Regions from separate parts of the Bradyrhizobium sp. BR 10261 genome, predicted to be linked through region 4. Evidence: predicted binding sites of a transcription regulator. Region 4 holds the regulator's gene; each other region holds the start of a gene.
The links. The regulator PhoB, encoded in region 4, activates phosphate uptake and scavenging genes when phosphate is short. The targets are predictions, from matches to a motif close to TGTCATNNANCTGTCAT.
Positions count from the first base shown of each region.

Region 1: the regulator PhoB is predicted to act here: its motif matches at 2,076-2,092, upstream of HYH07_RS14160 (UDP-2,3-diacylglucosamine diphosphatase).
Region 2: the regulator PhoB is predicted to act here: its motif matches at 2,494-2,510, upstream of HYH07_RS16685 (RNA degradosome polyphosphate kinase).
Region 3: the regulator PhoB is predicted to act here: its motif matches at 2,650-2,666, upstream of HYH07_RS27985 (OprO/OprP family phosphate-selective porin).

Region 1 is NZ_JACOFQ010000010.1:161,787-166,158, forward strand. It holds gene HYH07_RS14150 (threonine/serine dehydratase) at 1-72, opposite strand, end outside; gene HYH07_RS14155 (glycosyltransferase family 1 protein) at 197-1,240, opposite strand; gene HYH07_RS14160 (UDP-2,3-diacylglucosamine diphosphatase) at 1,240-2,052, opposite strand; gene thiD (bifunctional hydroxymethylpyrimidine kinase/phosphomethylpyrimidine kinase) at 2,269-3,069, opposite strand; gene HYH07_RS14170 (PAS domain S-box protein) at 3,330-4,372, shown strand, end outside.
Region 2 is NZ_JACOFQ010000012.1:174,591-178,962, forward strand. It holds gene purM (phosphoribosylformylglycinamidine cyclo-ligase) at 1-964, opposite strand, end outside; gene HYH07_RS16675 (CDP-alcohol phosphatidyltransferase family protein) at 1,120-1,662, shown strand; gene HYH07_RS16680 (DnaA ATPase domain-containing protein) at 1,756-2,433, shown strand; gene HYH07_RS16685 (RNA degradosome polyphosphate kinase) at 2,584-4,372, shown strand, end outside.
Region 3 is NZ_JACOFQ010000028.1:76,241-80,612, reverse strand. It holds gene HYH07_RS27995 (replication-associated recombination protein A) at 1-1,004, opposite strand, end outside; gene HYH07_RS27990 (DegQ family serine endoprotease) at 1,001-2,404, opposite strand; gene HYH07_RS27985 (OprO/OprP family phosphate-selective porin) at 2,717-4,348, shown strand.
Region 4 is NZ_JACOFQ010000016.1:100,009-104,380, forward strand. It holds gene pstA (phosphate ABC transporter permease PstA) at 1-411, shown strand, start outside; gene pstB (phosphate ABC transporter ATP-binding protein PstB) at 408-1,229, shown strand; gene phoU (phosphate signaling complex protein PhoU) at 1,241-1,957, shown strand; gene phoB (phosphate regulon transcriptional regulator PhoB) at 1,980-2,693, shown strand; gene HYH07_RS20045 (GcrA family cell cycle regulator) at 2,786-3,298, opposite strand; gene HYH07_RS20050 (aspartate aminotransferase family protein) at 3,765-4,372, shown strand, end outside.

The DNA.
Region 1 (4,372 bases), on a different contig from region 4:
GGCGAAGGGCGCGAGCACGCGCGCTGCGGCGTCGATATCGGCGGGGCCGATCGGAAGGGGCTGTTCGGACATGGCGGCATGTTATCGCGCCCGGCGCGGCGCGGGCAAGACACCTCCGCGCGAGGATTTTTTCCCAAAGCGTTTTCGAGCGAAGTGGGTACCGGTTCGCGTGAAGAAAACGCGTCAAAACAAGAATCTAGGCCACGAAGCGCGGCTGTTCCGCCCTGTCCCGGCCCGGCAGCACGGCGCCGACGGCGCGGATGCCGTCGATGAAAGCCCGCGCCGAGGCCTCCCAGGTGTAGGCGGCGGCGAATTCGACGCAGGCCTGCCTGGAGATGTCGAGTGCCGCAAAACAGGCGTTGCGCAGGTCATGGTCCAGCGCGCCGACCGGCGCATCGCCGATGACGTCGCGCGGACCCTTGACCGGGAAGGCCGCGACCGGCAGGCCGCTCGCCAGCGCCTCGAGCAGGACCAGGCCGAACGTATCGGTCTTGCTCGGAAACACGAAGACGTCAGCCGCCGCATAGATGTCGGCGAGTTCCTCGCCGTGCTTTTCCCCGAGGAAAATCGCCTCGGGATAGGCCTCTTCCAACGCGATGCGCGCCGGGCCGTCACCGACGATCACCTTGGTGCCGGGCAGATCGATATCGAGGAACGCTTCGAGATTCTTCTCCACCGCGACGCGGCCGACCGAGAGGAATATCGGCGCTGGCAGGCAAAGATCGACAGCGCGAGGATGGAACAAATGGGTGTCGACGCCGCGCGGCCACAGCAAGACATTGTCGAAACCGCGCTCGCCGAGCTCCCGCGCCAGCGCGGGCGTCGCCGCCATCACGGCCCGGCTCGGGCTGTGGAATCGGCGTAGCGCCCGCCAGATCAGCGAGCCCGGCACCGGCACACGGGCGCGGACATATTCAGGAAAGCGGGTATGGAAGCTGGTCGTGAATGGCAGCTTGCGCTGGCGGCAATAGCGGCGGACCATCAGGCCGATCGGCCCCTCCGTCGCGATATGGATGCTGTCGGGCCGCGCGTCCTCGATCAGCTTTGCAATGCGGGCCGGGCGCGGCATCGCCAGCCGGACGTCGCGATAGCTCGGCATCGCGAAGGTGCGGAACGATTGCGGCGTCAGGAATGTGAACTCGACACCGAGCGTCTTGGCGGCATCAGCCAGCTTGGTCAGCGTCCGAACCACACCGTTGACTTGCGGGTGCCAGGCATCGGTCGCGACCAGGTTGCGCATCAAGCGGCCCTTGCTGCCACTTGCGGCACTTGCGCGGGTTTCTGCAGATGATCCGCCCAGGTGATGATCTCGAAATGGCCGTCGTCGTGCTCGACCAGCGCGGTGCAGCTTTCGACCCAGTCGCCGCAGTTCATGTAGCGGATGCCGTTCTCGTCGCGGATCACGGCATAGTGGATGTGGCCGCAAATCACGCCGTCGGCGTCATGGCGCCGCGCTTCGGCCGAGAGCGCCTGCTCGAACGCGCCGATATAATTGACCGCGTTCTTGACCTTCTGCTTGGCCCATTGCGACAGCGACCAATAGGGCACGCCGAACAGGCGGCGGAAAAAGTTGACGAAGCGATTCATCTGGATCGCGAAGTCGTAGGCCTTGTCGCCGAGATGGGCGAGCCAACGCGCGTTCTGCACCACGAGGTCGAAGATGTCGCCGTGGATGACGAGATAGCGCTTGCCGTCCACGCCGGTGTGCACCGTGTTCTCGACGACGTCGATGCCGCCGAAATGCGTGCCGTAATAGTTGCGCAGGAACTCGTCGTGATTGCCGGGCACGTAAATGATCTTGGCGCCCTTGCGCGCCTTGCGCAGCAGCTTCTGCACCAGGTCGTTATGCGATTGCGGCCAGTGCCAGCTCGATTTCAGCGCCCAGCCGTCGACGATGTCGCCGACCAGATAAATCGTATCGGCGTCATGGTAGCGCAGGAAGTCCAGCAGAAGATCGGCTTGAGAGCCGCGGGCTCCGAGATGAACGTCGGAGATGAACAACGTGCGAAAGCGCCGCTCCGGGCTCTCGTCACTCACATCGTAACTTCCCATGCGCCAGCCTGTAACTGTGTCCCGTGACAGGGGGATGACCGATTGAACCCTTGAGGCCCCTCAGATACGAATCGAACCTTGCCTCGCCCTCCCCGCGAATATCAGTCACATGCGACAATCAGGCGACATGGTCGGGCAATGATGGCCCGCAAGACCCCGGAACCCCCGGCCTCATTGGTTAATATCGGGACGGAGGACGCCAGCAGGGTGCCGGCGTCAGTAAAACGTGTGGAAATGGTGGATCGGCCCGTGGCCATGACCGACGCTGAAACGGTCGGCAGACCCGATCGCCGCGCTGATCCAGCTTTTGGCGTTGCGTACCGCCGTCGCGAGATCCTCGCCCTTGGCGAGGCCCGCCGCCACCGCTGACGACAGCGAACAGCCGGTGCCATGGGTGTTGCGCGTCGCGACGCGCGGCGCGGCGAGCGCCAGCGTGGTGCCCGCAGCAACGAGATAATCGGTGCTCTCCGCCCCCTCGCCGTGCCCGCCCTTGATCAGAACCGCGCGGCAGCCAAGAGACAGCAGGCGGCGTCCCTGGCTTTCGATCTCGGGCTCGCTTCGCGCGATCGGTTCTTCGAGCAGTGCGGCCGCCTCCGGCAAATTGGGCGTGATCACGGATGCGAGCGGCATCAGTTTCGCGCGCAACGCCGTGACGGCCTCTGCGGCGAGCAGGCGGTCGCCTGATGTCGCGACCATTACGGGATCGAGCACGACATGGCGAGGCTTCCAGCGCGCCAGCGCAGCAGCGATCGCATCGATGCTCGCGGCCTGCGCCACCATGCCGATCTTCACCGCGGCGACATCGAGATCGGAAAACACGGCATCGATCTGCGCTGTGACGAACGTTGCCGGCACCGCGTGAATGCCGGTGACGCCCTTGGTGTTCTGCGCCGTGAGCGCCGTGATTGCGGATGCGCCGTAGACGCCGAGCGCAGCAAAGGTCTTCAGGTCGGCCTGAATCCCGGCCCCGCCGCTCGAATCCGAGCCGGCAATGGTGAGCGCCACGGGCGTCGTCATCGCAGGATATTCCTGGTCGAAAAGGACATTGGCCATCGTCTGTCCTAGCGCGCCGGCGCAGCCCCAGCAAGCCGACGAATCAGGCGGAGCCGGTACTGCGCGGGATTGTCGTCCCTTAAGGGTGCATATCCTGAGAAAATATGACCACGGCATCGCCCGGCCTTGGCGCCCGACTGTGCGAATGACAGGTTAGTGAGTGGATTCGTCCAGCGACGCCAAATTGGGGGCGGCTTCGGCCGCAATCCTCTCGGGAAGAAATCATGTGGGCCTTTTTTCAACGTCTGCTCGATTCGTCGACGCTTTCACCGCACGGCATCTGCCTGTTGTGGGAGCCCGAGCTGATCTGGCTCCACGTCGCCTCCGACGCCGTCATCGCCGCCGCCTATTTCTCGATCCCGTTCGCCCTCACGATTCTCGTCACCAAGCGGCGCGACCTCCAGTTCGGCTGGGTCTACTGGGCGTTCGCGATCTTCATCATGGCCTGCGGCCTGACGCATGTGCTGTCGATCTACACGCTCTGGGTTCCGATCTACGGCATTGAGGGCATGGTCAAGGCGGTCGCGGCTGCGGCCTCCATCTTTACCGCCGCTGCGTTGTGGCCCCTGCTGCCGAAGATCCTGACGATCCCTTCCGCGTTCGAGCTGCAAAAGGTTCAGGCCGCGCTCGAGGAGGAAGCGATCAAGAGCCGGGACGCGGCGCTGCTGCTCAAACAGGTGGGGGACGCCCAGCGCGCGATGCGCGAAAGCATGACGCGCCTCACCGCTGTCGTCGAGACTGCGGTTGACGGCGTCATCCTGTTCGACGCGCAAGCCCGCATTCTCCTGTTCAACCCTGCCTGCGAGCGGTTGTTCGGCTATCGCGCCGACGAGATCATGAATTGCGACATCGGCATGCTGATGTCCAATGAGGAAAGGCCCTCCTCCGCAGCTCATGCGCGGCGTTTCGCAACCGGCGAAGCCATCGGCCTGCGCAAGGACGGCTCGACGTTTCCGATGGGCCTCTCGGTGGGCCAGGCGTGGCAGGATGGCGAGCTGATCCATGTCGGCATCATCCACGATCTGACCACGCGCAAGCTCACCGAGCAGCAGCTCCAGCAGGCACAGAAGATGGAGACGGTCGGCCAGCTCTCGGGCGGCATCGCCCACGACTTCAACAATCTGCTCACCGTCATCATCGGCAACGCCGAGCATCTCAGCGAGCAGCTCAAGGCGCGGCCCGATCTGCGGCAATTTGCCGACGACATCTGCGAATCAGGCGAACGCGGCGCAGAACTGACGCAGCGGCTGCTGGCGTTCAGCCGCCG
Region 2 (4,372 bases), on a different contig from region 4:
CCACCTCATCGACCCTCTCGGGCTCGACGATCGCGATCATGCCGATGCCGCAGTTGAAGGTCCGGAGCATTTCGAGCTCAGCGATGCCGGCTTGGGCGGCCAGCCATTTGAACACCGGCAGCACCGGCAGGCGTGCCAGATCAATGCCGACGCCGAGATGTGCAGGCAGCACGCGCGGAATGTTGTCGGTGAAACCGCCGCCGGTGATATGGGCGAGGCCCTTCACTGCCCCGGTCTCGCGGATCGCCCGGAGGCAGGATTTGACGTAGAGCCTCGTCGGCGTCAGCAGCGCGCCGCCGAGCGTCATAACAGGGGCAAACGGCGCCTGCGCCTCGAAGCCGAGGCCGGACTGTTCCACGATCTTGCGCACCAGCGAGAAGCCGTTGGAATGCACGCCCGACGAGGCAAGACCGATCACGGCATCGCCCGCGGCGATGTCCTTCCGCGGCAATAACGTGCCGCGCTCGGCCGCGCCGACGGCAAATCCGCCGAGGTCGTAGTCGCCGTCCTTGTAGAGGCCGGGCATCTCCGCGGTCTCGCCGCCGATCAGGGCGCAGCCGGACTCGCGGCAGCCCTCTGCGACGCCTGCCACGATGGCGGCGGTGGCCTCCGGGTCGAGCTTGCCACAAGCGAAATAGTCGAGGAAGAACAGCGGCTCGGCGCCCTGCACCACGAGGTCGTTGACGCTCATGGCGACAAGGTCGATGCCGATCCCGCCGTGCAGGCCAGTCTCGATCGCGATCTTGACCTTGGTGCCGACACCGTCGGTGGCCGCAACCAGGACGGGGTCCTTGAAGCCGGCCGCCTTGAGGTCGAACAGGCCGCCGAATCCGCCGATCTCGGCATCCGCGCCCGGCCGGGCGGTGGCGCGCACCATCGGCTTGATCAGGTCGACCAGGCGGTTGCCCGCGTCGATATCGACGCCTGAATCGGCGTAAGTGAGGCCGTTTTTGCGGTCGGTCATGCCCGATTTCCAGTGGGTTTGCGGCTGGTTACGTCGAATTCCGGGGACGCGCAATGGCAAGCGTGGCGCCCCGCCCTATACTATGTAGAGATATCAACCGGTTCAGCCTCTTAGAGGCCGGATTCAAGGTCAGGTCGGGTGCCGGGAAGCGCCGTGTGAGTATTCCGAACATTATTACCCTGGGCCGCATCATGCTGGTCCCGATCATCGTTTGGGCCATCGTGTCGAGCCAAATGGAGGTGGCGTTCGCCGTCTTCCTGATCGCAGGCATCAGCGACGCCGTCGACGGCTTTTTGGCCAAGCGCTTCAACATGACCAGCGAGCTCGGCGCCCTGCTCGATCCGCTGGCCGACAAGGCGCTGCTGGTGTCTATCTACCTGTCGCTCGGCATCTGGGGCGACATCCCGCGCTGGATCGTGATCCTGGTGGTGTCCCGCGACATCATGATCGTCACTGCGGTGATCGTGTCCTGGCTATTCGACAAGCCGGTCGAGATGAGGCCGTCGAAAGTATCCAAGCTAAACACAGCGGCACAGGTCGCGTATGCGGCGCTGGTGCTGGCCGCCCTCGCCTTCGGCTTCAGGTCGTCGCCGTATGATATCGTCCTGATGGGCCTCGTCACGGTGTTCACCCTGTCCTCGGTGTCGCTCTATCTCGTGGAGTGGCTGCGGCACATGAGCACGATCGAAGCCAAATGAGAGGGGATGCGGCCCCGCAAAAGGCCAACTCCCGATCGAATAAGTCCATTCTCGTTAGACAACGCCGGCGCGCCGGTAAGGAGCAAAGCAAGCGTGGCAGGCCGCGTTCATCCCCGACAATTGGCGTTTTCGCTTCCACATGCGGAGAGCCTCAGCCGGGACAATTTCCTGGAGGGCCCTGCCAATGCCGCCGGTCTCGCCCTGATCGACAGCTGGCCGGAATGGCCCAACCGGATCATGTGGCTCGCCGGCCCCGAGGGCTCGGGCAAGAGCCATCTCGCCGCGATCTGGGCCGAGCAATCAGGCGCCCGCTCCACCACAGCCAGCGCTCTGAGTGCCGCCGCCGTCCCCGGCGCGCTTGCGACCGGCGCGCTAGTCGTTGAGGATCTCAGGGCTGGTGATTTTGACGAGCGTGCTCTTTTCCATCTGATGAACCTCGCCCGCGAGGACGCAGCCTATGTGCTGTTCACCGGACGCGAGGCGCCAGCGGCGGTGGAGGTCGAGCTCCGCGACCTGCGCTCCCGGCTGCGGACGATCCCCGTGATTTCGCTCGCGCCACCGGATGACCAGCTGTTCCGCGGCCTGATCGTCAAGTTCTGTACCGACCGCCAGCTCACCGTGGACGAGGCTGTTGTGAGCTACCTTGCGACCAGGCTGGAGCGCTCCTCGGCTGCCGCACGGCGCGCGGTGGAACAGCTCGACAGCGAGGCGCTGCGGCTCGGCCGTCCCGTCACAAGGGCGCTGGCCGCTGAGCTGCTTCGGGACGCCTGACCGCAGGCGCCGCCTAGGCCCTCTTGGCCCGCTTGACGCGGCGCGGCGGCGGAACATCAATGTCATCGAAACGTCATCGCATTAACACATGCTCCGGCCGGTTTTGCGCATAAGTCGCAAATTGGGGCGAAATGGATGGACCGACTTCTCATGGATTCCGCGCAAGCTGTTGAAACAAAGGAGAAAGCCACGGAAACCGGGGGCTTGCCGGCGATCGCCTCAAGCCCCGAGCGATTCATCAATCGCGAGTTGTCCTGGCTGCATTTCAACCGTCGCGTCCTGGAGGAATCGGTCAACCCCAGCCACCCCATGCTGGAGCGGGTGCGATTCCTGTCGATCTCAGCCAATAACCTCGACGAGTTCTTCATGGTCCGCGTCGCCGGCATCAAGGCGCAGGTCCGCGAGGGCATTGCCGAGCGTGCCCCTGACGGGCTGACCCCGTCCGAGCAGCTGGCGCTGATCAACCGCACGGTTTCGCAACTTGCCAGTGATCAGCAGGCGATCTGGCGTGAGTTGCGCGGCACGCTGGCCGACGTCGGCATCGCGCTGGTCGACGGTAAGGACGTCACCAAGGCGGAGCGAACCTGGCTCGAGGAGTATTTCCTCAACAATGTGTTCCCGCTGCTGACGCCGCTGGCGATCGATCCAGCCCACCCCTTCCCGTTCATCCCGAGCCTCGGCTTCACCATCGCACTCCAGCTGACGCGCGAGGCTGATGGCAAGCCGATGAACGCGCTGATCCGCATGCCCGGCAAGATCGACCGCTTCATCCGCCTGCCGGCCGAGAGCAAGGTCCGCCTGATCTCGCTGGAGCAGGCCACCAGCCTGTTCATCAATCGCCTGTTCCCCGGCTACAGTCTCCACGGCCAGGGCGCCTTCCGCATCATCCGCGACTCCGAGCTCGAAATCGAGGAAGAAGCCGAAGACCTCGTCCGCCTGTTCGAGACCGCGCTGAAGCGGCGTCGCCGCGGATCGGTGATCCGGCTTGAGATCGACGCCAAGATGCCGGAAGAACTGCGCAACTTCGTGCAGCACGCGCTGTCGGCGGCCGACGACGAGGTATTCCTGGTCGACGGCGTGCTTGCCATGAACGAGCTGTCGCAACTCACCCGGCTCGACCGGCCTGACCTCGAATTCACCCCTTACGTGCCGCGCCATCCCGAGCGCGTGCGCGAGCATGGCGGCGATATCTTCGCGGCTATCAGACAAAAGGACCTGATCGTCCATCATCCTTACGAATCCTTCGACGTGGTGGTGCAGTTTCTGCAACAGGCCGCGCGCGATCCCGACGTCGTCGCGATCAAGCAGACGCTCTACCGCACCTCCAACAACTCGCCGATCGTGCGCGCGCTCGCCGAAGCTGCCGAAGCCGGCAAGTCCGTCACCGCGCTGATCGAGTTGAAGGCGCGGTTCGACGAAGAGGCAAACATCCGCTGGGCGCGCGACCTGGAGCGCGCCGGCGTGCAAGTCGTCTACGGCTTCCTCGAACTGAAGACGCACGCCAAGCTCTCGATGGTGGTGCGTCGCGAGGGCGGCAGCCTCACCACTTACGTCCATACCGGCACCGGCAACTATCATCCGGTCACCGCGCGTATTTATACCGACCTGTCCTACTTCACCTCGGAACCAACCATCGGCCGCGACGCCGCGCGCGTGTTCAACTTCATCACCGGCTACGCCGCGCCGAGTGATCTGGAAAAGATGGCGGTGTCGCCGCTGACCTTGCGCAAGCGCATCATCGAGCACATCCAGGGCGAGACCGAGCACGCCCGTCACGGCAAGCCCGGCGCGGTCTGGATGAAGATGAATGCGCTCGTCGATCCTGATATCATCGATGCGCTTTATGAAGCCTCACAGGCCGGCGTGCAGGTCGAGCTCGTGGTCCGCGGTATCTGCTGCCTGCGCCCCGGCATTCCCGGCCTGTCGGAGAATATCCGCG
Region 3 (4,372 bases), on a different contig from region 4:
GCGATCGCTAGCTCGCCTTCGGGATGGCCGAGGAAATCGAAGGCGTCCTTGGCCGCATTGGCGATGACGAGCGCCTGCGGATCGGCAAGGCCGATGTCCTCCACCGCCATGCGTACCACACGGCGCGCCAGGAACAGCGGGTCCTCGCCGGCATCGAGCATGCGGCAGAGATAATACAGCGCAGCATCGGGATCGGAGCCGCGCACCGATTTATGCAGCGCCGAGATCAGGTTGTAATGGCCGTCGGCCGACTTGTCGTAGATCGGCGCGCGCCGTTGCAGGATGTCCTGCAACTGCGCGGCGTTGAAAATCTCATCCGCGCGCGCGGAGCGCCAGACCTCTTCGGCGAGCGTCAGCGCTGCGCGGCCGTCGCCGTCGGCCATGCGCACCAGCACAGCCCTCGCCTCCGCATCGAGCGGCAGCTTGCGGCTCTCAACTGCCTCGGCATGCGCGAACAGCTTCTCGATCGCAGCGGCATCGAGCGAGCGAAACACCAGCACACGTGCGCGGGACAAAAGCGCCGCGTTGAGCTCGAAGGACGGATTTTCCGTGGTGGCGCCGACCATGACCACGGTGCCGTCTTCCATCACAGGCAGAAACGAATCCTGCTGGGCGCGGTTGAAGCGGTGCACCTCGTCGACGAACAGCAGCGTGCCCTTGCCCATCTCGCGGCGGGCGCGCGCGGCATCGAACGCCTTCTTGAGGTCGGCAACGCCGGAGAACACCGCGGAGATCTGCTCGAAATGCAGGTCGGTCGCATCCGCGAGCAGCCGCGCCACGGTGGTCTTGCCGGTGCCGGGCGGGCCCCAGAACACCAGCGATCCCAGCGTGCGCGTCTCCAGCATGCGCGTCAGCGCGCCGTCGGGCCCGAGGATGTGATCCTGGCCGACGACCTCCGACAGCGTCCGCGGCCGCAGCCTGTCAGGCAGCGGATGCGGGGCATCGTGATCGAGCCCCGCCGCGGCGAAGAGAGTTGGCGTCTGCTGTGGTCGCTTTGGACTCATCCGCCCAGCGTGACGTTGATCTGCTGACCGCCGCGCACCAGCGTGATGCGCCAGAGCCGCTGGTTGACGGCCGCCGCCTTCTCGAGATCGCCGGTCTTACCGATCTTCTGGTTGTTGACGGCCAGAATGATGTCGCCCTTCTGGAAGCCGACCTGGGCGGCCGGCGAGTCATCACCGAGATCGGTGATGACGACACCTTCGGTGTCGGCGTCGAGATGCAGCTCGTCGGCAACCGCAGGCGTGATGGTCGAGACCTTGGCGCCCTGGAACGGCGAGCGGGCGGTGACGACGAGCTCATTGCGGCCGGTATCGGGCGCGGTCTCGAGCGCGATGGTCAGCTTGAGCGGCTTGCCGCTGCGCTGCACGTCGATCTGCGCTGTGCCGCCGATCGGGCGAGTGGCAAAGCGATAGTCAAACGCGTTGGGATCGTCCACGGCCTGGCCGTCGATGCCGGTGATGAGGTCGGAGGATTTCAACCCGGCCTTCGCCGCAGGCCCAGTGGGAACGACGCTCGCGACCAGCGCACCGCTTGGCGAACGCAGGCCGAGACTCTCGGCGATCTCCGGCGTCACCGCCTGCAGCTTCGCGCCAAGCCATGGCCGCTTCACCGCCTTGCCGCCGCTCTTGGCGGAGGCGACGACGACGCGCACCATATTGGCGGGAATTGCAAAGCCGATGCCTTGCGAGCCGCCGGAGCGCGAATAGATTGCGGTGTTGATGCCGGCGAGCCTGCCGTTCATGTCGACCAGCGCGCCGCCGGAATTGCCGGGATTGATCGCAGCATCGGTCTGGATGAAGAACTGATAGTCGGTGATGCCGACCTGCGTGCGCGCCAGCGCCGAGATGATGCCGTGGGTCACGGTCTGGCCGACACCGAAGGGGTTGCCGATCGCCATCACGACGTCGCCGACCATCAGCTCGTCCGAATTGGTGAATTCGAGCGCCGGGAACTTTTCCTTGGCATCCTTCAGACGCAGCACCGCGAGATCGCTGCGGGAGTCCTTCAACACGATCTCGGCCTCGAACTCGCGCTTGTCCGACAGCGACACCTTCACCTGGTCGGCACCTTCGATGACATGGACGTTGGTGACGACGAGCCCGGAGGCGTCGACGATCACGCCCGAGCCCAGCGATCGCTGCACCTGCTCCTGCTGCTGGCCGCCGCCGAAGAAACGGCGGAAGATGGGGTCGTCCAGCAGCGGGTTGCGGTTCTGCACCACCTTGGCGGCATAGACGTTGACGACCGCCGGCTGCACCCGCTGCACGATCGGCGCATAGGACAACCGCAGTTCGGCCTGCGACGAGGGCACGCGACGGTCCTGCGCCGCCGCCGGATTGAAGTGGGCCGAAAAGCCTATGCACAATGCCGTGACGACGGCGGTCAAGTTCGCTCGAAACATCCCTACCTCTTGGAAAAGACGCCGGAATATAGGCGCGTTCGCCCCCCAATAGAAGGGCGCCGGGCGGCAATATTCAGCCCCTTTCCGGTGTGTCCCACCTGCAAGCCCAGCGGGCGAAATCGCAATCTGCCGGGACGATGGATTGGCATGATGCGCATCATCCTGCATGCTCGTGCCAGGCGGATTCGGTCGCGGCGAATTGGCATCAGTGGGAACCGCAGAGCCGGGCGCGCGCGTCGCGGGGCAGTCATCGATCAGTCTTAGGCTCTCCCGTTGCGACTTGGGGAAGTTCGTCAAAGGATGGAGCACGACATGAGCAGGACAAGACTAGCAGCCACGGCGATTGGTCTCGCCGGCGTGCTGGCGGCTTCACAGGCCCAGGCCCAATCGGCCAGCACCAGCGAGCAGGAGATCGCGCTCCTGAAGCAGCAGTTGAAACTGCTGGAGCAGAAGCTCGACAAGCTCCAGAGCCAGACCGCCGCGAACACGGCCGCCACGGCGAAAGCCAGGCAGGAAGCGAAGGCCGAGGCCAAGGCTGAAGCGCGCTCGGAGGCGAAAGCCGCCCTCGCCAATGCCAACGCGGCCATTCCGGTCAAGGGTCCGGTGGCCCCATCAGGCGTCGTGGTGACGATGCCGAACAACCGGCCGACCATCTGCACCGCGGATGAGCAGAACTGCGTTGCCATCACGAGCCGCGTGCACTGGGATGTCGGGGGGTACAACTACCGTCCCGACACGGCATCAACTGTGCCGCAAAAGCTCGACAGCGGCGAGAACATTCGCCGTGCCCGTATCGGCATCGTCGGCAAGTTCTTTGGCGACTGGAACTACTCCCTGATCTACGATTTCGGCGGCACGTCCGACGGTTTTGGCGGCACTGGTGCGGCCGGCGCCACCGCCGTCGGCTTCCTGCCCGGCGGCGGCACGTCGGGCATCGAAAATGCCTTTCTCAGCTACACCGGCCTGAAGCCGTTCGGCGGCAAGATGGCGGTAGAAGCCGGCGTCATGGACATTGCCTGGACGCTCGACGAGTCCACCAGCTCCAACGACATCATGTTCCTGGAGCGCGCCTCGGCTGGCGTGATCGCGCAGAACATCGCAGCCGGTGACTTCCGCTCCGCCGTCGGTACCCGCTGGTGGAATGACCAGCTCTGGGTGGGTGCCTATGTCACCGGACCGACCACGGGCCAGATCCACTCGGCCTCCAGCGTCTCCCCGCCCGGCAGCAGCGAGCAATATGGCGCAGTCGCCCGCATTGCCGGCAACCCGATCAGCGGCAACGGCTACTCCTTGCATATCGGTGCCGATGCGGAATGGCTGATCCAGCCGCCGCGCAACCTGGTGACGCAGGCGCAGACACTGACGCTCAGCGACCGACCCGAACTGCGGATCGATCCGACGACGCTGATCTCGACCGGGGCGATTGCCAATGTGTCAGGCGCGCAGGTCTACGGCGTCGAAGCGGCCGCGACCTACGGCTCGTTCATCGCGCAGGGCGAATATTACTGGTTCAATGTCGACCGCACCGCGAATACCGGCCTGCCGCCGCTCGGCGCGTCGAGCCTGAAATTCGACGGCGGCTACGCGCAGGTCGGCTATGTGCTGACCGGCGAGAGCCGAGCCTACAATGCGGCGAGCGCCTCGTACGGCGGCATCAAGCCGGCCAATCCCTTCTCGCTGGCCGGTGGCGGCTGGGGTGCCTGGGAAATCGCCGGACGCGTGAGCACGATGAATCTAAACGATCAGCTCGCGACCGCCGCCGGAATCGCGGGCGGACGCCAGACCATCTACACCGCGGCGCTGAACTGGTACGTCAACAACAACGTCCGCTTCATGCTCGACTATCTGCATGGCGACATCTCCAAGCAGGCAAGTGCCACCTCCTCGGTGAACACGGGCTCGACGTTCAACGCCGTGGCGATGCGCACGCAGGTCGCGTTCTGAGGCTCTCATCCGGGAGCGGCACGC
Region 4 (4,372 bases):
GCCGTCATCGTGATCCCGGTGGTGCTGCGCACGACCGAGGACATGTTGCTGCTGGTGCCGAACGCGCTGCGCGAGGCCGCTTCCGCCCTCGGCCTGCCGCGCTCGCTGGTGATCAAGCGGATCGCCTATCGTGCGGCCCGCTCCGGCCTCATCACCGGCGTGCTGCTCGCCACCGCCCGCGTCGCCGGCGAAACCGCGCCGCTGCTCTTCACCGCGCTGTCGAACCAGTTCTTCAGCCTCGGCCTGAACAAGACCATGGCGAACCTGCCCGTCACCATCAACAATTTCGTCCAGAGCCCTTACGCCTATTGGAAGCAGCTCGCCTGGAGCGGTGCGCTGTTGATCACGCTCACCGTGCTTGCCCTGAACATTGGCGCCCGCATCCTCGGTGCCGAGAGGACCGCAAAATGACCGACCTGTCCGTATCCGTGAGCTCCAACGCTCACCTCGCCTCGCAGCAGCCGCTGCCGGAAGCTCCGGCCAAGGTGACGGTGCGCAACCTCAATTTCTATTACGGCGAGCACCAGGCGCTGAAGAACATCAATCTGACGCTCGGTACCAACCGCGTCACCGCCTTCATCGGCCCGTCCGGTTGCGGCAAGTCGACCCTGCTGCGCATCTTCAACCGGATGTATGACCTCTATCCGGGCCAGCGCGTCACCGGTCAGCTGATGCTGGACCAGACCAACATCCTCGACCCCAAGCTGGATCTCAACCTGCTGCGCGCCCGCGTCGGCATGGTGTTCCAGAAGCCGACGCCGTTCCCGATGACGATCTACGAGAACATCGCCTTCGGCATCCGCCTCTATGAGAAGATCTCGAAGTCCGAGATGGACGACCGCGTCGAGAAGGCGCTGCGCGGCGGCGCGCTGTGGAACGAGGTCAAGGACAAGCTCAACGCCTCCGGCCTGTCGCTCTCGGGCGGCCAGCAGCAGCGCCTCTGCATCGCCCGCACCGTCGCGGTGCGGCCTGAAGTGATCCTGTTCGACGAACCCTGCTCGGCGCTCGATCCGATCTCGACCGCCAAGGTCGAGGAGCTGATCCAGGAACTGTCCGAGAACTACACCATCGCGATCGTCACCCACAACATGCAGCAGGCGGCCCGCGTCTCCGACAAGACCGCCTTCATGTATCTGGGCGAGCTGATCGAGTTCGACGACACCAGCAAGATCTTCACGTCGCCGTCGGACCGGCGCACGCAGGATTACATCACCGGCCGGTTCGGCTGAGGAGACAGGACATGGCTTCCGAACATACCGCAAAAGCCTTCGACACCGACCTTCAGGAGCTCACCCGCCTGGTCGCCGAGATGGGCGGCATCGCCGAGCGCATGATCGTCGATTCCGTCGATGCGCTGATCCGCCGCGACGTCGCGCTGGGCCAGCGCGTCGTCACCATCGATGCCGAGCTCGACGCGCTCCAGAAGAAGATCGAGGAGCGCGCCGTGCTGACCATCGCGCGCCGCCAGCCGATGGCGGTGGACTTGCGCGAGATCGTCGGCGCCATGCGGGTTGCGACCGACCTCGAGCGCATCGGCGACCTCGCCAAGAACATGGGCAAGCGCGTCGCGGCGCTGGAGACGGATTTCCATCCGCTCAAGCTGTTCCGCGGCCTCGAGCACATGACAGACCTCGTGCAGCAGCAGGTCAAATCGGTGCTGGACGCCTATGCCGCGCACGATCTGCCGGCGGCGATGGCGGTGTGGAAGGGTGACGAGGAAGTCGATGCCATCTGCACCTCGCTGTTCCGCGAGCTCCTCACCTACATGATGGAGGATCCGCGCAACATCTCGTTCTGCATCCATCTGATGTTCTGCGCCAAGAACATCGAGCGGATCGGCGACCACGCCACCAACATCGCCGAGACCGTATTCTACATGATCGAAGGCCAGGCCATCACCGACAAGCGGCCGAAGGGCGACATGACGACGTTCGCCACGACGGTCCCGAACACCTGATTACGCAAGGAGCGACGAGCCCATGGGCGCACGCATTATGGTGGTTGAGGACGAGGAAGCTCTGACCGAGCTTCTCCGCTACAACCTCGAAGGCGACGGCTATGACGTGGAGACGGTGATGCGCGGCGACGACGCCGACACCCGCCTCAAGGAGCACATCCCCGATCTGATCGTGCTCGACTGGATGTTGCCGGGCCTGTCCGGGATCGAGCTATGCCGCCGGTTGCGGACGCGATCCGACACCAAGCAGCTGCCGATCATCATGCTCACCGCGCGCGGCGAGGAGAGCGAGCGTGTCAGGGGCCTTGCCACCGGCGCCGACGATTACATCGTCAAGCCGTTCTCGGTGCCCGAGCTGCTCGCGCGGGTGAAGGGCCTGCTGCGGCGCGCCAGCCCCGAGCGGCTCGCGACCGTGCTCGCCTTCGGCGACATCGAGCTCGATCGCGAGAAGCGCCGCGTGGCGCGCTCGGGCCGGCCGATCGATCTCGGACCGACCGAATATCGCCTGCTGGAGTTCTTCCTGGAGCATCCCGGCCGGGTGTTCTCGCGCGAGCAGCTACTCGACAGCGTCTGGGGCCGCGACATCTATATCGACGAACGCACCGTCGACGTGCATATCGGCCGCCTGCGCAAGCTGCTCAATCTCGGCCGCGAGCAGGACCCGATCCGCACCGTTCGCGGCGCAGGCTACGCGCTCGACGATCGCTTCGCGAAGGCCGAGCAGACGTCAAGCTAAGCTGCCCGCCAGCAAACAAAAAAAAGCGCGCCAGGTGGCGCGCTTTTTTTCGTCCCGGCCTGTACCGCGACGATGTCGTCTGAACCAAGTACTCAGCGCGTGCCCGGCTTCGCCGGCGCCCGTCGGCGATCCGCCGCCGGCTGATACGCCACGCGCGAGTGCTGGGCGCAGTAGGGCAGGCCGGAGAGCGCCTTGCCGCCGCAGAAGAAGAAATCCGGGCTTGAGGGATCGCCGACCGGCCAGTGGCAGGTGGCCTCGTTCAATTCGAGCAACGAGAGCCGCTGGCTCATCGGCACAACGTTGTCGTAGGTAACAGGTTCAGCCTCGACCTCGACCTCGAAAGCTTGCGCAAGCGCGGTGTTGCCGCGCGCCATGGGGCGGCTCACCCGCATCATGTGCTGCGCGGGACGCGCCTTGCGCGGCCGCGGAGCTGCTGATGAGGGGCTCTTGGCGCGGCCGGACAGGCCGAGCCTGTGCACCTTGCCGATTACGGCGTTGCGGGTCACGTTTCCAAGCTCAGCGGCGATCTGGCTGGCCGAAAGTCCGGCCTCCCAGAGCTTTTTCAGCTGCTCGACGCGATCATCTGACCAGGTCAAAACCGTCATTGCATCCTTTCCTTCGCCGGCGCCAGCCATCTGCGGGGCCTCACGACGAATGCCTAAGCTTCGAAAAACCCGTGCCGCCAGAATCCCTTAAGGCTCGCCGGGCGCACCAGATGCGCCCGAACGTTTACGCCGGTACATGAGGACTTTTGGGATCAGAACCGCTGCACGAGATGTCGTATCTGACAAGCCAAACGCTACAATATGCCGTGACTCACGCGCAAGAGTCCGCCGACTCGCGTCCACATGTTCCGTGGCGAAAATCCCGCAAAATCGCCACCGCAAGACTACGGATTCAGCGTTTCGCGAGGCTTTCCGGGCGGCATTGACACCCGTATTGCCAAGCATAAGATAGTCGCGCGTGCCGCCCTTAAAAGGCGGCACGTTTCGTTTTCCGGGCCAAATGACGCGCTGCGCCATGCGTGTTCAGGCCGTCCGAAACATCCTGATGACCACCAAAGAGATCGTCATGACCAACAGCGCCGCGCCGCATTTGCTCCCCGTTTTCGCCAGGGCCGATATCGGTTTTGAGCGCGGTGAAGGCGTCTGGTTGATCGCAACCAATGGCGATCGCTATCTCGATTTCACCTCGGGCGTTGCGGTCAATGCACTCGGCCATGCCCATCCGGCGCTGGTCAAGGCGCTGCAGGAGCAGGCCACGAAACTCTGGCACATGTCGAACCTGTTCCAGAGCCCTGACGGCGAGAAGCTCGCTGCGCGTCTTTGCAATGAGAGCTTTGCCGACTTCGTGTTCTTCTGTAATTCCGGCGCCGAGGCGCTGGAGGGCGTGATCAAGCTGGTCCGCCATCATCACTTCTCCAAGGGCCATCCGGAGCGCTATCGCATCATCACCTTCGAGGGCGCCTTCCACGGCCGCACGCTCGCGACGCTGGCCGCGACGGGATCGGCAAAATATCTCGAAGGCTTCGGTCCGCCGATGGACGGCTTCGACCAGGTCCCGCATGGCGACATCGAGGCCGTGAAGAAGGCGATCGGTCCACATACCGCCGGCATCCTGATCGAGCCGATCCAGGGCGAGGGCGGTGTGCGTCCGGCGACATCAGCCTTCCTCAAGGC